3 regions of the Feifania hominis genome follow, and region 1 is predicted to be linked to each of the others. Evidence: riboswitches for the same ligand, from Rfam matches in the RefSeq annotation. Region 1 holds a riboswitch; each other region holds the start of a gene.

Region 1 (5,612 bases):
TACCGTGACCGCAGCGAATTCGACCGGCTGATCAAGCCCGGTGTGACCTATTCGCCCAATGCCGGGCAGCACGAGCTCTACAAGCCTTTGCGCAAGCTCTACGACGAGCTCTACCCGGCGACAAAAGAGCTCATGCACAAACTTTAATCGGAAGAGAGGAATACCATGTACCCACTCAAAGAGACCATGCGGGAGTTTATGACCACCTTTTCCCTGTGCGGCTACGAGAGTCTGCTCGCAGACAAGGTGAAAGCGGAACTCCAAAAATACACCGACGATGTTGTACAGGATAAAATCGGCAATGTGATTGCCACATTCCCCGGCTCCAATCCCGCGGCGCCGCGCGTCATGCTCTTTGCGCATATGGACACGCTCGGCTTCATTGTGCGCTGCATCGACGACGACGGCTACATCCGCTTTGACCGCCTCGGCGGCATTCCGGAAAAAATACTGCCTGCGCTTGAGATGACCGTCGGCGCGGAGGACGGCGTGAGCTTCTACAAGGGCGTTGTCGGCAACAAGGCGCACCACGTCACCCCGCCCGAGGAGAAGTATGTCGTCAACAAAATTCCCGAGCTCTACATCGACATCGGCTGCAAATCGGGCGACGAGGTGCGCGCGCTCGGCATTCAGGTCGGCTGTCCCATCTGCTACACGCCGACGTTTCGCGAGCTGCAAAACGGTCGCGTCAGCGGCACCGCCATTGACGACAAGGCCGGTGTTGCGGCGCTGTGTCAGGTGGCCTCCATGCTCAAGGGCCTCCCGCACGAGGCGACCATCTATGTCGTCGGCACCTGCTGGGAGGAGTTCAATCTGCGCGGCGCCATGATGGCCGCGCGCACGGCGAAGTGCGATCTTGCCATCAGTCTCGACTGCGCGCAGTGCGGCGACACACCCGACCTGCACGGCAAGGACAACGTCACCATGGACAACGGCCCTGTGATGGTGCTCTACGACTTTCACGGCCGCGGCACCCTCAACGGCTACATTGCCCACAAGAATCTGCGCGATCACGCGCTCGCCTGCGCGAAGCGCCGCGGCATCAATCTGCAGCGCACAGCCTCCATCGGTACGGTGACCGACGCCTGCTATCTGCAATTTGAGGGCGAGGGCATCGGGATGCTGGAACTCGCCTGGCCGACCCGCTACACCCACACCCCCATTGAGACGAGCTCGCTTGCAGACATTGCTCAGCTCGCCGAACTCACCTGTGAGATGGCGGTCTCCATTGACGCGAACTTCCCTCTCGGCCGGTTTGAAGACAGAACATAACAACAGGCGGCACAGAGACAAAAGGGAGATGATACCAAACCGGTATCATCTCCCTTTTTTACATTTCTGCCTACACTTTCTTTGAACAGACGTAGCGCGGCAGTCCCCTGCTGTGCGTCCCGTATTCAATCGCCTCTGTCGGGCAGCGGTTGATGCACGCCATGCAGTGTGTGCAGCGGTCGCCCCACACCGGTCTTCCCTCTTTGAGGCGGACATTGGAGAGCGGACAGACTTCAACGCACCGGCCGCAGGATATGCACGCGTCGGTAGCGCAGAATTTTTTTGCGTGGACAATCAGCGGATAAAACATCTTATTGACAAAACTGCTGCTCACTCTGCCGCCGAGGGAAACGGCGCTCTGCGGAAAGTTCTCGCCTGTTTCAATGAGACGGGCCGCGCGGTCTATTTCGCCCTCGGCCCGCTCCACGATGCGCGCCGCCTCGTCTTCATTCGGCGTGGTGAACATCGCAATGTAGTTTTCGGGCATTTTGACTGCAAAGCATCCGCAGTAGTCCATCTTCTTTTTCTCACAGAGCTTTTTCAGGTATTTGCCTGCGTTGCCGACATTTTCGCCGCAGGTCATCACAAAATACACCCGTCTGTTCCCCGAGAGCGTCGTGTTCTCCAGCCAGTTTTGCACAATGCGCGGGATTCTCCAGGCATACGTCGGCACGACAACCACCCACGAGCGGTCCGAATGCATCCGGGAAAAATCGCCGGTTTTGATCTTTTCAAAGAGATTCTGCACCTCGTCGCCTGTCGTCCGGCCGATGCGCTCTGCCGCAAACTCGCTGTTGCCCGTTGCGGAAAAATACAATACCATTCTTTCTCCTCCACTCTATGAACCGGCCCGCCGCACGGCGGCGCGGCCTGTCATTTCATCACTTTTTTCAGCAGCCCCAGTTTTTTCTCACTGTACGGCGGATACTGCACCCGGACGGAAAAACGCGTCGTCTTTGTGACAATGGACTTTGCGTGGGAAAAGGTGTCAAAACTCGCCTTTCCGTGGTAGGCGCCAAGGCCCGACAGGCCGACGCCCCCAAAGGGGAGATTGGGGTTGATCAGATGGGTGATGGTGTCGTTGACACAGCCCCCGCCAAAGGAAATCACCCGCGTCACGCGCTTCGCCTCAGAGCGGTCCTCGGTAAAAACATAGGCCGCAAGCGGCTTTTCCCTCTCTTTGACAAAGCGGATGGCCTCGTCAAGATCTCCCACCTCCAGCACCGGCAAAATCGGCCCGAAGAGCTCCTCGCGCATGCAGGCGCTCGACGGCTGCGCCATGACCACGGTCGGCGCCACATAGCGGCTCTCAACATCCGTCTCGCCGCCGAAGACAATCCGGTCGCGGTCCTCCTCAAGAAGTCCGCGCAGGCGCTCGGTATGGGACTGTGTGACGATTCTGCCGTAGTCCGGGCTCCGGCGCGGGTCAGGCCCGTAAAAGTCTGTGATCGTCTTGCAGATCTTCTCAGTGAGCTCACCCACAATCGGCCGCTCAGCCAAAACATAGTCGGGCGCAACGCAGGTCTGACCCGCGTTCAGCAGCTTTCCCCAGACAATCCGCTCGGCGGCAACGGCGAGATTTGCCCGCGCCGACACGATGACGGGGCTCTTGCCGCCGAGTTCGAGCGTCACCGGCGTCAGATGCTGTGCCGCCGCCTCATATACCAGTCTGCCCACCCGGGTGCTGCCGGTGAAGAAAATGGTGTCAAACCGGCAGCGCAGAAGCGCCTGCGCCGTCTCAGGTCCGCCGGTGACAAGCGCGACATGGCCGCTGTCAAAGGTCTGTGAGACGAGCTCGGCGAGCACCTGGGCGACATGAGGGGTGAGTTCGGACGCTTTGAGCACCGCGCAGTTGCCCGCTGCAATCGCCCCGACGAGCGGCTCGAGCAAAAGCTGAACCGGGTAGTTGAACGGCCCGATGATGAGCGCCACCCCATAGGGTTCCTGTAAAATACGCCCGCGCGCGGGAAAGAGCATCATCGGCGTGCGCACCCGCCGCGGCGCCGCCCACCGGCGCAGATGGCGCAGCGTGTGGCGGATTTCGGCGCGCACAAAGCCGAGCTCCGTTGCATAGCTCTCCGTTTTGCTCTTGCCGAGGTCGCGCCAAAGCGCCTCATAGAGATCGCTCTCCCAGCGCACAAGCGCTGCGTCAAGCGCCTCGAGCGCCGCGCGGCGAAAGTCGAGAGCCACCGTTTTCCCCGCGCGATAAAAATCGCGCTGCCGTTTGAGTAATTCTGTGATTGACTCTTCCTGCATACCGGAACCTCCGCTTTTGTTCTACTGTATATCTTAACACAAAAAAGAGCGTTGAATCGCCGAGCAAAAGAGATTATAATGAAAAAGTATTCGATGGAAACCATTCGGGGCAAACGTTCCCTGCGTTTCTATGATATATCACAATTGATTCGGCATGGTGGGGCGACCCCCAAGAGAGAAGTCGGGTGCGAATCCCGCGCAACATCCATTACTGTATTTGGCGACAAGGGAACAGATGCCATTGGGTTTCGGCCCGAGAAGGCGTTCCGGCGGATGAGCCATAAGCCAGGAGAACTGCCATGCCGCAGCCGCGCGCGTTCTTGGGATGAGAGGAGCAGCACCGCACAACGGGAGCTCTTTTTGAGCTTCTATTTTTTTGGAAAGCAGGTAATGGTTATGCGTAAGAGACTTCTGGCAGCGGTGCTTGCCCTGTGTCTGATTCTGACGGCGGGGCTTGCGGCCCTGGCTGTCACCGACGAAGCAGGCCGCGCTGCCGGGTGGTTGCTTCGCACCTTTGACTCCGGAATCTACGACGAATCCGAGTGGGCCATCTTTGCCCTCGCCCGCGCGGGCCAGCTCCCCGACGAGCTGCGCGAGAGCTATGTCGCGAGAGTATCGCAGGAGCTGCGCGACAAACAGGGGGTCCTCACCCGCACAAAATACACCGAGTACTCCCGCCGTGTCATCGCCCTCACCGCGCTCGGCGCCGGGGTGGACGACGTCGGCGGCTACTCGCTACTCGACTGTCTCACCGACGCCGACAAGGTGTCAAAGCAGGGCATCAACGGCACTATCTTTGCACTGGTCGCCTTTGACAGCGCCGACTACCCGATTCCCGATACCGATGCCACCCATCCCGCCGCGCGGGAGTATCTCATCGATTTGATCCTCACGCGCGAGCTGCCGGGCGGCGGGTTCTCTCTCGGCGGCGAGCCGGATGCGGACGTCACCGCCATGGCTCTGAGCGCCCTTGCCCCCTATTGCCATCTGGAGCGTGTGCGGCAGGCTGTCGACCGCGGCGTCACGGTTCTCGCCTCTTTGAAGCTCCCCGGCGGCGGCTACGAATCCTATGGCGAGGCCAACTGTGAGAGCGCCGCGCAGGTTGTCATTGCGCTCGCCTCGCTCGGCATTGATCCGGAACTCGACGGGCGTTTTGCGGGAGTGCTCGATGCGCTGCTCGCCTTTCAGAACAGCGACGGCGGCTTTGCCCATCTCGCAGGCGGCCCGTCCAACCGCATGGCAACCGAACAGGCGCTCTGTGCACTCAGCGCTGTCGAGCGGCTGAGAAGCGGGAAAAACCGGCTCTATGATCTGACCGACGCCGTGCAGCCGTCAGTTCCCGTCTTCACCGACATCGACGGCCACTGGTGCGCCGGCCAGGTTGCCGCGACCGGCGGCTACGGCATCGTGCGCGAGGGTACCCTGTTTGAGCCCGACCGCACGGCGCTGCGCGGTGAGTGTGTCGGCGCTCTGTCAGAGAGTCTCGGCTGGCGGCTCCTCGAGCCGCTGTCAACGCCCGTGCTCTCCGACCTGGCGCCTGACCGGTGGTTCTGTCCCGGCGTCGCGGCTGCCGCCTCGCGCGGAGTGGTCAAGGGCCGGGAGGCCGGCCTCTTTGACGGCATGAGTCCCATCAGCCGTGAGGAGATGATGACCATTGTCGCCCGCGCCGCTGAGGCGTGCGGGCTCGAAACGGCAGCCGACCGCGCGGCTCTTGCAAAATTTCCCGATCGCGGCGCGCTTTCCGAATGGGCCGCAGAGGCGGCCGCATTCTGCGTGGAAAACGGGCTTGTCGGCGGCCGCGGGGACGATCTGGCGCCAAAGGGCCTGATCACCCGCGCCGAAGTTATCACCATTTTGAGCCGTCTGAACTCCCTGCTCGGTGAACGATAGGAGCGAAAACTTGAAAACACTCGTAACAAAAAGAAAATTTGCCGTGCTGCTCGCCGCGCTTGTTATTCTGGCGCTGCTCGCGGGCTGCTCGCCGGCCGTCCCCCCGCAGGAGACCGCTTCTCCGTCTGACTCTAATCCGGACGACCTGACGCCGCAGACGCACGAGCCGCCATCTTCCCCCACAGCCGCACCCG
Region 2 (5,612 bases), 440 kb from region 1:
CGCCAGCCGCTTGCTTCAATGAGAGAGGTTACAATGGGCAGCATCACGGCGCCAAAGAGACCCGACCCCGCAAAGGCAATGCCGGTGACAAGCCCGCGCTTGCGGTTGAACCAGTTGGTGATGACGCTTCCAATCATAGTCAGGCCCACACCATTGACTGCGAGACCCAGCACCGCCGAGAGCGCATAGAACTGCCACAGACTGCCGCACAGGGCATAGCCGAGCGGTACAAGCGACGCGACAATCGCGCAGGCACACACCACGAGTTTCAGCCGGCTGGTCTGAAAGAGTTTGCCGAGATAGGGCAGAGTCAGCACCCCCACGATCAGACTGATGCTTGAGCAGAGCGTAAATTCTGCCCGCGAGAAGCCCAGATCAAGGGTGACGGGTTTTACAAATGCGTTGAATGTATTGAGAATGACGCCCTGGCCGGCGCCGGCAATCAAAATTCCGGCAATCAGAATGACCCAGGCGTAGTGAATCTTTGACTTCGACAATGTTTCTACCCCTTATGCTTCTTAAACATAAACTTTTAATTCATCATTGTTTGCAAGTATAACTCTTTGTTTTTGTCAAGTCAATATTTTGTTAAAATTTATTCGCATTTTGTGAATATTAATTAAATTTTTACATTTGTTTTTCAGTGCTCTGTTGTCTTGTACTTTAAATATTTCTCTTCACATATTGGCCTCATGAGCCGCATATATATGACACAAGACCATATATGTAAGAGGGTGTTATAGTTTGAAAGGGTTACCGGAAGAGCGGGCCGTCACGCTTGCTCACTATATTATCGAGAACAATGCGACGGTTCGGCAGTCTGCAAAACACTTCGGGGTCTCCAAGAGCACCGTACATAAGGACGTCACCGAGCGGCTCTCGCAGCTCAACCACGAGCTTTACACCGAGGTCAAAGCCGTTTTGGAACAAAATAAAGCCGAGCGCCACATCCGCGGCGGGCAGGCGACAAAAGAAAAGTATCTCTCACAGAAATAGTGTTCGAAAAAAAAAGAGGGCGGCATCTGTGCCGCCCTCTTTTTTCTATGCTCCGAAGTACTCCCGACGCATGGCCTTTAAAAAGTCCACCGACTGGCGCATCTCCTCAAGGCCGTTCATCCCGTCCTCTATGGAGATCCAGCCGTTAAAATCAACCGATTTGAGCCGTTTGAAAATTTCATTGTAGTCGTTCATTCCCCGCCCTGTGACACCGTGCATGAGAATTTTGGCGTAACCTTTCACCCCGTCTGCCCCCTTGAGATCCTCCGCCGTGAAGCCGGGCGCAAGATAGCGGTCGCTCGCATGCATGGTGCGCACATAGGGCAGCACCTCGTCGAGCAGCGCAAGGGGGTCCTCCCCTGCAACCACGGTGTTTGACGGGTCGTACTGAACCCCGAAACAGTCGCAGGCAAGCTGCCTGACGATCGGCAGATAGACCTCCATACGCTGGGCAAACTCCGAGTACTCCCAGTAGCCGTCCTTGTAGTGATTTTCCATGACCAGAGTAACCCCGCAGGCGCGTGCCGTATCGAAGCACTCACTGATGCACTCGACCACCATCTGTGTGCCGTCATATACACTCACATTCGGGCGTCTCTGGCCCGAGAGCGTGCGGCAGTAGCGTCCGCCGAGGGCGGCCGTGGCGTAAATCATGCGCTTCTGGCGGTCAATCTGCTCACGGCGCGCGGCCGGATCGGGATTGGTAAAATCCGGGGAAAAGCACATCATCGGCAGCTCCATGCCATAGCTCTGAGCCCTGGAGCGAATCTGCGCGAGAGTCCCCTCGTCAAAGGATTTGATAAAGCCGCTGTACATTTCAAGCCCCTCGCAGTCGAGGACGCGGGCTTTCTCAAACCAGTCGAACAGTTCCATTCGGCCGTCGGTAATGTCGTGGCTCCAGCACTTGGGAAAAGCGGAAATTTTAAGCATGTCAGTTCCTCCCCCGGCAGTTCACATAATTTAATAGGTAGTCAAACAGAGCGATCTGGCCATGCGTTCAGCCATCCCGCAGGGACTTGCCCCGTAAGGGGTAAGAGCACGGCCTGAATTCCATATAATAGCTGCTCTGCGGCTATCATAGCATGACCGCGAAGCAGTTATGGTATGATACGGCCATTGTTCAGCCGTCCCGCAGGGACTTGCCCCGTAAGGGGCAAGAAAAACGGCCTAAATTCCATATAATAGCCGCTCTGCGGCTATTATATCACGAAATCGGAAATATGCTCAAAAAAAGTCCTCTTTTTTCTGTCAACTTTTTCACTCCGGTGCATTGACATTCACTCTCTCACTATATACAATATATGTGTCTTATCTGTCAAGACAAAACTACATATTGTGTATGTCAGTGCCGCCTCCGGGCGGCTCAAAAGGGAAGTCAGGTGAGAATCCTGCACGGTCCCGCCGCTGTGTGGACCCCGAGTTTCCCGGTAGACGCCACTGCTTTCGCGGGAAGGCGCCGGGGAATGATGACGGACCAAAGTCAGAAGACCTGCTGACAGACTCCCGTCGCCACGGTGTATGGCGAGAACGGACAACAGTCAATTACCCTGTGACGCGTGCCGTTTGGCGCGCTTTTTTTGACGCAGCGCAGAAAGGAAGGAAGAAAACCATGAGCACTACGGCAACCTCTACCACAGTTACCATCAACACCATCACCAAGCGGGATGGCCGAGTCGTCCCGTTTGACCCCTCCAAAATTGCGGGGGCCATATCCAAGGCCTTTGCCGCTACAAAGTCCCCCAAGAGCGAGGCCGAGTGTGCCGCGCTTGCGGGCGAAGTTGTCGCGAGTCTGCTCGAGGACGGCCTTATCACCCCCTCCATCGAGCAGATTCAGGACACGGTGGAAAAGGTTCTCATCCAAAACGGCTTTGTGCGCACCGCCAAGGCCTACATCCTCTACCGCGCGGAGCGCAGCCGTGTGCGCGAGATGGACAACCGCCTGATGAAGACCTACCAGGACATCACGTTTCGCGACGCGGCCGAGTCCGATATCAAGCGTGAAAACGCCAACATCGACGGCGACACCGCAATGGGAACCATGCTCAAATACGGCTCCGAGGGCTCCAAGCTCTTCTACGAGATGTTTGTACTCAAGCCCGAGCATGCGCAGGCCCACCGCGACGGCGACATCCACATCCACGATATGGACTTCTACACGCTGACCACCACCTGCTGCCAGATTGATCTGCTGAGTCTGTTCAAAGACGGCTTTTCGACCGGCCACGGCGTGCTGCGCGAGCCAAACGACATCACCAGCTATTCGGCGCTGTGCTGCATCGCCATCCAGTCGAACCAGAATGATCAGCACGGTGGCCAGTCCATCGTCAATTTCGACTACGGCATGGCGCCGGGCGTTGCCAAGACCTACCGCAAGCTCTACCGCAATCATCTGGCGGACGCTCTGGAATTTGACCTTGACGAGAGTGGTCTGCGGGAGAAAGTGGTTGAAATTCTCGATGCCATCCGCGAGAAGGACGGGCTCGGTCCGACACTCGAGGGCTATGAGAAATTCGAGAAAAAGCTGGCTCCCTCCCTCTGCGAGCACTTCGGCCTCGAGAAGAAGGAGGCCGAGCGGCTGTGCCGGTTCGTTCGGGAAAAGGCCCGCGCCGAGACCGACAAGACGACCTACCAGGCCATGGAGGCCTTTGTTCACAATCTCAATACCATGCACTCGCGTGCCGGCGCGCAGACGCCGTTTTCCTCGATCAACTACGGCATGGACACCTCGCCCGAGGCGCGCATGGTGATGAGAAATCTTCTTCTCGCAACCGAGGCCGGCCTCGGCCACGGCGAGACGCCGATCTTCCCCATACAGATCTTCCGCGTCAAAGAGGGAGTCAACTACAACCCCGGCGACCCGAACTACGACCTGTTCCAGCTCGCCTGCCGGGTGAGCGCGAAGCGGCTGTTCCCGAACTTCTCCTTTGTCGACGCGCCGTTCAATCTTCAGTATTACAAGCCCGGCCACCCCGAGACCGAGATCGCCTACATGGGCTGCCGCACACGCGTCATGGGCAATGTCTACGACCCGGACCGCGAGATTTCAAACGGGCGCGGCAACCTGTCGTTCACCTCGATCAATCTGCCGCGTATCGCCATCCGCTCGCGCGGTGACATCTCGTTTTTCTTTGAGGAACTCGACCGCAAGATGGCCCTTGTCGTCGACCAGCTCAATGAGCGCTTTGAGATTCAGGCGAAGAAAAAAGTCAAAAACTTCCCGTTTCTCATGGGGCAGGGCGTCTGGATCGACAGCGACAAGCTCGACTGGGAGGATGAGATTCGCGAGATTCTCAAGCACGGCACACTGACCGTCGGCTTCATCGGCCTCGCCGAGTGTCTCAAGGCCCTGGTCGGCGCACACCACGGCGAGAGCGAGACCTCGCAGAACCTCGGTCTTGAGATCATCGGCCACATGCGCGAATGGCTCGACGATCTCTCGGCCCGCACGGGGATGAACTACTCGCTCATCGCGACGCCCGCCGAGGGTCTCTCGGGGCGCTTCGTGCGCCTCGACCGCGCCAAATACGGCGTCATCGAGGGTGTGACTGACCGCGAGTACTACACCAACAGCTTCCACATCCCGGTCTACTACCCGATCTCCGCCTTTGACAAGATTCGCCTGGAGGCGCCCTACCATGCGCTGACAAACGGCGGCCACATCTCCTACATCGAACTCGACGGCGACCCGTCGCAGAATCTCGCGGCCTTTGAAAAGGTGGTTCGCTACATGCACGACTGCGGCATCGGCTACGGCTCGATCAATCATCCGGTCGACCGCGACCCGGTCTGCGGCTACAACGGCATCATCGGCGACACCTGCCCGCAGTGCGGGCGCAGCGAGGGCGACATCCCCTTTGAGCGCATCCGCCGCATCACGGGCTATCTGGTCGGTACGCTCAGCCGCTTCAACAACGCCAAGCGTGCCGAGGAGCGCGACCGGGTCAAGCACAATGTCTGATCTCGAGCAGCTCATCCGGGTTGCCGGGACCGTCAACGACTCCATCGTCGACGGCCCCGGCATGCGTTTTACCCTCTTCACCCAGGGCTGCCCGCACCACTGCCCCGGCTGCCACAATCCCCAGACCCACGACCCGGATGCGGGCAGTCTGATGAGCGTCGGTGAAATCTGGCAGCGGATTGTCAAAAACCCGCTTCTCGACGGAATCACGCTCTCGGGCGGCGAACCTTTTTCGCAGCCTGCTCCCCTCACGGCGCTCGCCCGGCTGGCCCGTGGGCACGGATTGCATGTGATGGCCTACAGCGGCTATACCTTTGAGGAGCTTCTCGCGCGCGGCGAGGAGACTCTCGCGCTTCTCGGCCAGCTCGACTTGCTCGTCGACGGACGCTTCGTGCTTGCCGAACGGACGCTCTCGCTGCCTTTCCGGGGTTCTAAAAATCAGCGGATTCTTGACGTGCCGCGCTCTCTTACGTCCGGCGCCGCCGTGGAAGCCCCGCTCTGAGAGGAGAGACCATCATGCACTTTTCCGACAGCCTGCTTCGCTACCGGCCCCACGACCGGGAGGAAGACGACACGCTTCACAGGATGCTGCGCCTCTGGCAGGAGGATGGCGAGCGCGCTTTCACCCGCGAAAACACGGCTGCCCACTTCACTTCGG
Region 3 (5,612 bases), 670 kb from region 1:
TTTTGAAAGAAAACGTTCCAGGAGTGAGAGTGGAATTCATCACCGACAGCACCATTCTCGCCGATGTGCGGGCAAATGGGGGCCCCACGCAGGAGATCATAGACCGGATGACGCTCTATGCCAGAGCGGCCGAAATATCGGGGGCAGACCTGATTGTCAACTCCTGCTCCACAGTGGGGGAAGTGGCTGACATCTATGCGCAGGCGGTTCACATTCCGGTCATGAAGATCGATCTGCCCATGGCCAGACAGGCGGTTGAGCTGGGTGAGAGAATCGCGCTCATTGCCACGCTGGAAACCACTCTCGGCCCGAGCGCACGGCTGATTGAGAGCGTGGGGCGGGAGCAGGGAAAACAGATGCGGTGCGACTCGTATCTGCAAAACGACGCCTGGGATGCGCTGCAGGCTGGAAGACCCGAGGAGCACAACCGTCTGCTGATGGAACAGATCCGCAAGCTGGACGGGATGCGCTATGACGCCATCGTCATGGCCCAGGTGTCCATGCGCGCACTGTTGCCGGAGCTGGGAGATGTGACAACGCCGCTGCTGTGCAGCTTTTACTCCGGCTACGGCGCGGTCGCAGAAAAGCTCAATGAGATGGCGGCTGTCTGATGTGAATTCAGCAAAAAAGGCGCCCGGCTGACAGCCGGGCGCCAAAACCATGTTCAGGATGGAAACGTGTTGAGATTGGGTACATTATTCAGTGAGGCGGGTCTTGTGCGCGAGTCGTAGAAAGTCACAAACTTGATGGAGTACATGTCGCAGACCGTGTAGTTGTCGGCGAGCGGGTCATAGAGCGTGACATAGTTGATGCCGACGGCATAGAGAACGCCCTCGCGCGCGACAAGCGTATTGGTGCCGATGAGAAATTGAATGACGACATAGTAGCCGATGTTGTCGGAGAGAACCCCCTGTATGGAGCCGCCCACAACCTCCTCGTTGGTCTGGGGATTCGCAAGGACCGCCTCGCTCTCCGTGGGGCGCGGCGACAGCTCCTCGGCCGGTTTGAAGTTGACATTGTACATGACAGATTCATTCCTTTCTCAGGTAGAATAATAGGCGTCAGTCGGGTTGTAAAAACAGTGGTCTCCGATGCGGACGACAAAAGTCCCGACGGTGGTGGGGAAGTAGGGGGGACAGGTCTCAGAGTAGGGGTTGAAAAACCACAGCGCCTGCCCCAGATTGTAAAGGCGGTTGCCCGCGATTGCCCAGTCGGCAATGTCGTAGTGAATCTGCTCCGGGCGCATGTTGTAGATGTTCTGCATATAGGGCTGCCCGCCGAGAGAGGTCTTCAGACAGGTGAACTGATCCTGCTGGTAGATGATGTTGCGGATGCTCTGCTGCCCGACGCGGGCATATTCGCCGCCCGGGGCATGCACACGGTTCATGACCACGCTCGCCACGGCACGCATGCCGTTGTCACCCTCGCCGCCGGCCTCGCACTGGATGAGACGCGCGAGCAGTTCCCGATCCGAATAGGCCATTGGCATCACTCCTTTCCAATAGTTCATCATATGAGACGGCGGGGGCAAACTATGAATAAAATCAAATAAGAACTTGACAGCAAAGGGCAAAGCCGATATAATAAATAAGCCGAACGGCCCAATATGCGTTGTGAGGCTTTTTTATTCGTCCATGTGGCCGAGTAGTTCAGCTGGTTAGAACGCTAGCCTGTCACGCTAGAGGTCGTGGGTTCGAGCCCCATCTCGGTCGCCAAAGACAAGCCCGGTTCTGTTTTCAACAGAGCCATGAAATAGAGAATCGCCCATTGGGCGAGAACCCGAGAGGGTTTCGGCGTTAAGAAAACATGCCGGTGGCATGTTTTCAGCCGAAAGCGGGAGGCCGCAAGGCCGAGCGTATCGCCTGCGCAGCAGGCGGGATCCCCATCCCGGTCGCCATATGCTGCTGTAGCTCAGTAGGCAGAGCACTTCCTTGGTAAGGAAGAGGTCACCAGTTCGAATCTGGTCAGCAGCTCCATAGAAAACCCGAAAGCCTTGATACAAGTGGCTTTCGGGTTTTTTCTTCGCCGGGGCTTTTGTGCGCTTTCTGCACGCGGAAAGCCTTGATACCAGCTAATTTTCATATCTTCAGAGTACCGCAGACGGGGAGCGGATACAGCGTGATTTTACTTCGGCGCAAAATGGGCTCGGGGGGAGAATTGGTCCGCTGAAATCTCCATTGGTCCACTTTACAAAGCCGGCGTGAAATGATATGGTAGAGACAGTTGATAACCTTAAAATGGAAAGAAGCTCTCTTGTGGCCCGCACCGGCATGTGTACGGTGCGGGATGAAAAGGGAATCAGGTAACCGCCGCCCGGCGGAAGTCCTGAACGGCCGCCGCCACTGTATGCGCTGAGGCTGTCCCCACGACGAAAGTCGGCCACTGGCTCTCGGGCTGGTAAGGCGGGGACAGACCGCTGACCTCTATGTCTGAAAGCGCAAGTCAGGAGACCTGCAAGAGAACTGCGGGTTCCGCTACGGTGTTGTATGGCGGACAGGCAAACAAAACGCGGAAAAACGGCCGCGGCATCATTCTTCTATGGAATGGCGCCGCGGCCGTTTTATTGTTTCCCAATAAAACGGCTGAATCCTGTCGGCGGGGTTGAAAAAACATAGCCACTGGCTATTTGAGATATTGTGCAAAGAATGAGGAGGTAAAACATGAAGAAGAGAATTTTGTCTCTGGCGCTTGTATTGGCGCTGGCTTTCAGTCTGCTGCCGGTGCCCGCAGTGGCCGCACAGGCGCAGACAACAACTCATATCATCGAGAGCGAAGAGGATTTGATCGCTCTCGGCGGTACAGAGATCACAGGCGACGTCGAACTCGCCTGCGATCTCAATATGGCAGGCAGACAGATGCAGCCCATTGCAAAGCTGACGGGCACGTTTGACGGCAATGGGTACACCATTTCCAATCTGAGTCTGTCGGGCGCGGCGGGAACCATGTGGGATCCTGTGTATACCGGCCTGATTGCAGAGCTCGACGGCACAGTACGCAATGTTGTCGTCGAGAATATCACAATAACGGCCGACCAGAACTACAACCATCTGGGTACTCTGGTTGGTGTGATACAGGCCGATGAAAGCAGCGTGGAAAACTGTCGGGTCAGCGGCGCGATCACGAGCACACATTCAACGGGCACCATTTACCTCGGCGGCCTGATCGGCTATGTCAACGGCGCAAGTGTCACGATTGAAAACTGTGTCACCGACGTTGCGCTCACCGGAACGGGAACGGATCAGCTCGGAGGAATGATTGGGTATATCGGCTATGCAAGCTCGGCGGCATTTGAGAACAGCGCGGTGCTGGGTGACGTCGCAGCTGGCAGCTCGAGCGGCCGAGGCGGCGGCTTCATCGGAAGCATTACCAGCGTTTCAGGCACCATTACGCTCAAAAACAGCTTTCTCGGCGCCAAGGTGACGGGCGGCAAAAAAGGCGGGATCGCCTATGTCGCATCGGGTACGCCGAGCGTTACTGTTTCAGACACTTTTTACTATGATAAGGAGAAAAACCCCGACAGCAGCGCATACAGCCCATTTGAAATGCTCCCCAAGAGCAGTGGGGCGGCGACACTGAACGGCACGGCTGTCGGGAAGACCACGGCCGAATTTGGTGAACTTGTGCTGGAGGGCTTTGTCAGCGACAGCACGGGCGGCTATCCCGTTCCGGCGTGGACAGCTGACCTGGCCGAGAGCGGCCGATCGCTGACTGTCACAGCGCCGGGAGCCAAGGCTGTCACACTGAGCGGGGACCACGTACTGAGTGCGCAGGGTGAAACCGATGCGAATGGCGTGCCTGCTTCGGGCCGGTTTGCCATTGAGGGCATTTCGACGGGTGTTTACACCTACAGCGCCACATCGGGCACGGCGGACAGAGGCGACGCGACCGGCAAGCTGGTTGTGGGCAAGATCCGGGAGAACAGCAAGACCATCGTCCTGCCCGAAAAGGTGCCGACCTACGCCGTTGTGCTGGCCGTGACACCGGTCCATGCGGAAGTGACCCTCTCGCGGGGAACCTCCGCCGGCGGTGAGACCGTCACAGCCAGTTCCTCGGAGAACGGCGCATGGACCTATGAGCTCGAGGCGGGCGACTACTACTACACGGCGGCTGCATTTGGCTATGAGAGCGGAACGGGGACTTTTCAGGTCTCTCAGGCCGATCGGATTGAGATCTCACTCGTCGGTGAGACGACAAGCGACGTCACTTTTGCCGTAGACGCAGGCGGTGAGACTGCAAGCGTGAGTGTCAAGCACGGTGAACTTGTCATGCAGCCGAAGCCGGACAATGCGCTCTGCTTTGCTCTGCCAGACGGGGAATACACCTACACGGTATCGGCTCCGGGCCATCTGCCAAAAGAGGGCAGCTTCACTGTCCCCGGCACAACACAGCTCGCTCTCACACTGGAGAAAAACACCGCCTGGGATGGTACCCTCGCCCAGTCGCTCGAGGGCGAGGGAAGTGAGCAATCGCCATATCTCATCCATGACGGACGAGAGCTCGCGCTGCTGGCCCAGAAAGTAAACGACGGCGATGCCGCCTACTCCAAGGCGTATGTGGAACTCGCCGGAGACATTGATCTGGGAGACGTCTCCTGGACGCCGCTTGGCAGCAAGTCGGTCAATCCCTTTATGGGTCACTTTGACGGAAAAGGGTATACGGTCAGCGGTCTCAACGTCGAGGAAGCCTTTGGTTACTATGGCTTCTTCGGTTGCCTTGTCGACGCAACGGTTGAGAATCTGACTGTTGACGGTGAAGTCTACTGCCCGGAGCCCTACGGCAGAGTGGGCGGTCTCACCGGTTATGCCCGCGGCAACGTCGTCATTCGCAACTGCACGAATCTGGCCACGGTCTCCTCGCTTGCGCGGGGCGGCGAGGGCATTGGCGGTCTGGTCGGCGGCTATGATGACAATGTGGAGTACCAGTGGGTCAGTGTCAGTCTGCAGATTGAAAACAGCTGCAATGCGGGCCTGATTGTCTGTACGGGCGCTGACGCCGAGCGCAAGGTCGGTGGACTGGTCGGCGCGAACAAGAACTGTGTTCAGCTGAAAAACAGCTATAACCTCGCCCCCATCTATGCGCCCGACGTCTGGGCCGCGGGGCTCCTCGGCGAGGCTGGCAGCCAGACGGGCAACTGCTACCCGTCCATCACAGATTGCTACAATACGGGAACAGTCACCGGCGCGACCGGCAAGAGTTTTGCGCTCTACGGCAAGGGGACCATTGCCCAGAGCCGTATTGCGGGCAGCTATTCTCTCGCCGGTGCGGCGGCAGATGCCCACGCGGGTACGGCTGTCGCCGATCTGGAGTCGATCAGAACACTCGCACAGAGACTCGGTCACACCTGGCCCGAAGTCTCCGAGGAGCTTCTCACCGAGTCGCTCAAATACAGCGATGTGATCGCGGCGCCGTCGGGAACTTCGATTCCCGGCAAGTTGACGCTGCTCAAGGACGGTGAGACCGCGGACCCCGATGTTGAGCTCATCTGCAGCCAGAGTGCCGATGATATTCAGAGCGGATATCTCCAGTGTGCAGACGGCGCCATTACGCTGATTAAGGCCAACATGCAAAACGAAGCGGTGACGGAGACGGCCACCCTGCGTTGGAGCAGAGAC

What was found. Region 1 has a riboswitch for cobalamin ahead of H8695_RS03690 (S-layer homology domain-containing protein). Riboswitches for the same ligand answer to the same signal wherever they lie in the genome.
Region 2: it holds a riboswitch for cobalamin, as region 1 does, so the genes downstream of both, H8695_RS05685 (anaerobic ribonucleoside triphosphate reductase) here and H8695_RS03690 (S-layer homology domain-containing protein) in region 1, are expected to answer to the same signal.
Region 3: it holds a riboswitch for cobalamin, as region 1 does, so the genes downstream of both, H8695_RS06825 (S-layer homology domain-containing protein) here and H8695_RS03690 (S-layer homology domain-containing protein) in region 1, are expected to answer to the same signal.

Annotation. Positions count from the first base shown of each region.
Region 1 is NZ_JACRSP010000002.1:34,664-40,275, forward strand. It holds gene H8695_RS03670 (FGGY-family carbohydrate kinase) at 1-147, shown strand, start outside; gene H8695_RS03675 (M42 family metallopeptidase) at 166-1,272, shown strand; gene H8695_RS03680 (EFR1 family ferrodoxin) at 1,343-2,095, opposite strand; gene H8695_RS03685 (aldehyde dehydrogenase) at 2,146-3,528, opposite strand; cobalamin riboswitch at 3,667-3,844, shown strand; gene H8695_RS03690 (S-layer homology domain-containing protein) at 3,925-5,418, shown strand; gene H8695_RS03695 (DUF4430 domain-containing protein) at 5,429-5,612, shown strand, end outside.
Region 2 is NZ_JACRSP010000002.1:471,260-476,871, forward strand. It holds gene H8695_RS05670 (MFS transporter) at 1-497, opposite strand, end outside; gene spoIIID (sporulation transcriptional regulator SpoIIID) at 745-996, shown strand; gene H8695_RS05680 (sugar phosphate isomerase/epimerase family protein) at 1,042-1,926, opposite strand; cobalamin riboswitch at 2,323-2,507, shown strand; gene H8695_RS05685 (anaerobic ribonucleoside triphosphate reductase) at 2,606-4,954, shown strand; gene nrdG (anaerobic ribonucleoside-triphosphate reductase activating protein) at 4,947-5,456, shown strand; gene H8695_RS05695 (NUDIX hydrolase) at 5,471-5,612, shown strand, end outside.
Region 3 is NZ_JACRSP010000002.1:705,041-710,652, reverse strand. It holds gene H8695_RS06850 (aspartate/glutamate racemase family protein) at 1-611, shown strand, start outside; gene H8695_RS06845 (hypothetical protein) at 665-1,024, opposite strand; gene H8695_RS06840 (cell wall hydrolase) at 1,043-1,483, opposite strand; tRNA gene H8695_RS06835 (tRNA-Asp) at 1,639-1,715, shown strand; tRNA gene H8695_RS06830 (tRNA-Thr) at 1,901-1,976, shown strand; cobalamin riboswitch at 2,237-2,473, shown strand; gene H8695_RS06825 (S-layer homology domain-containing protein) at 2,661-5,612, shown strand, end outside.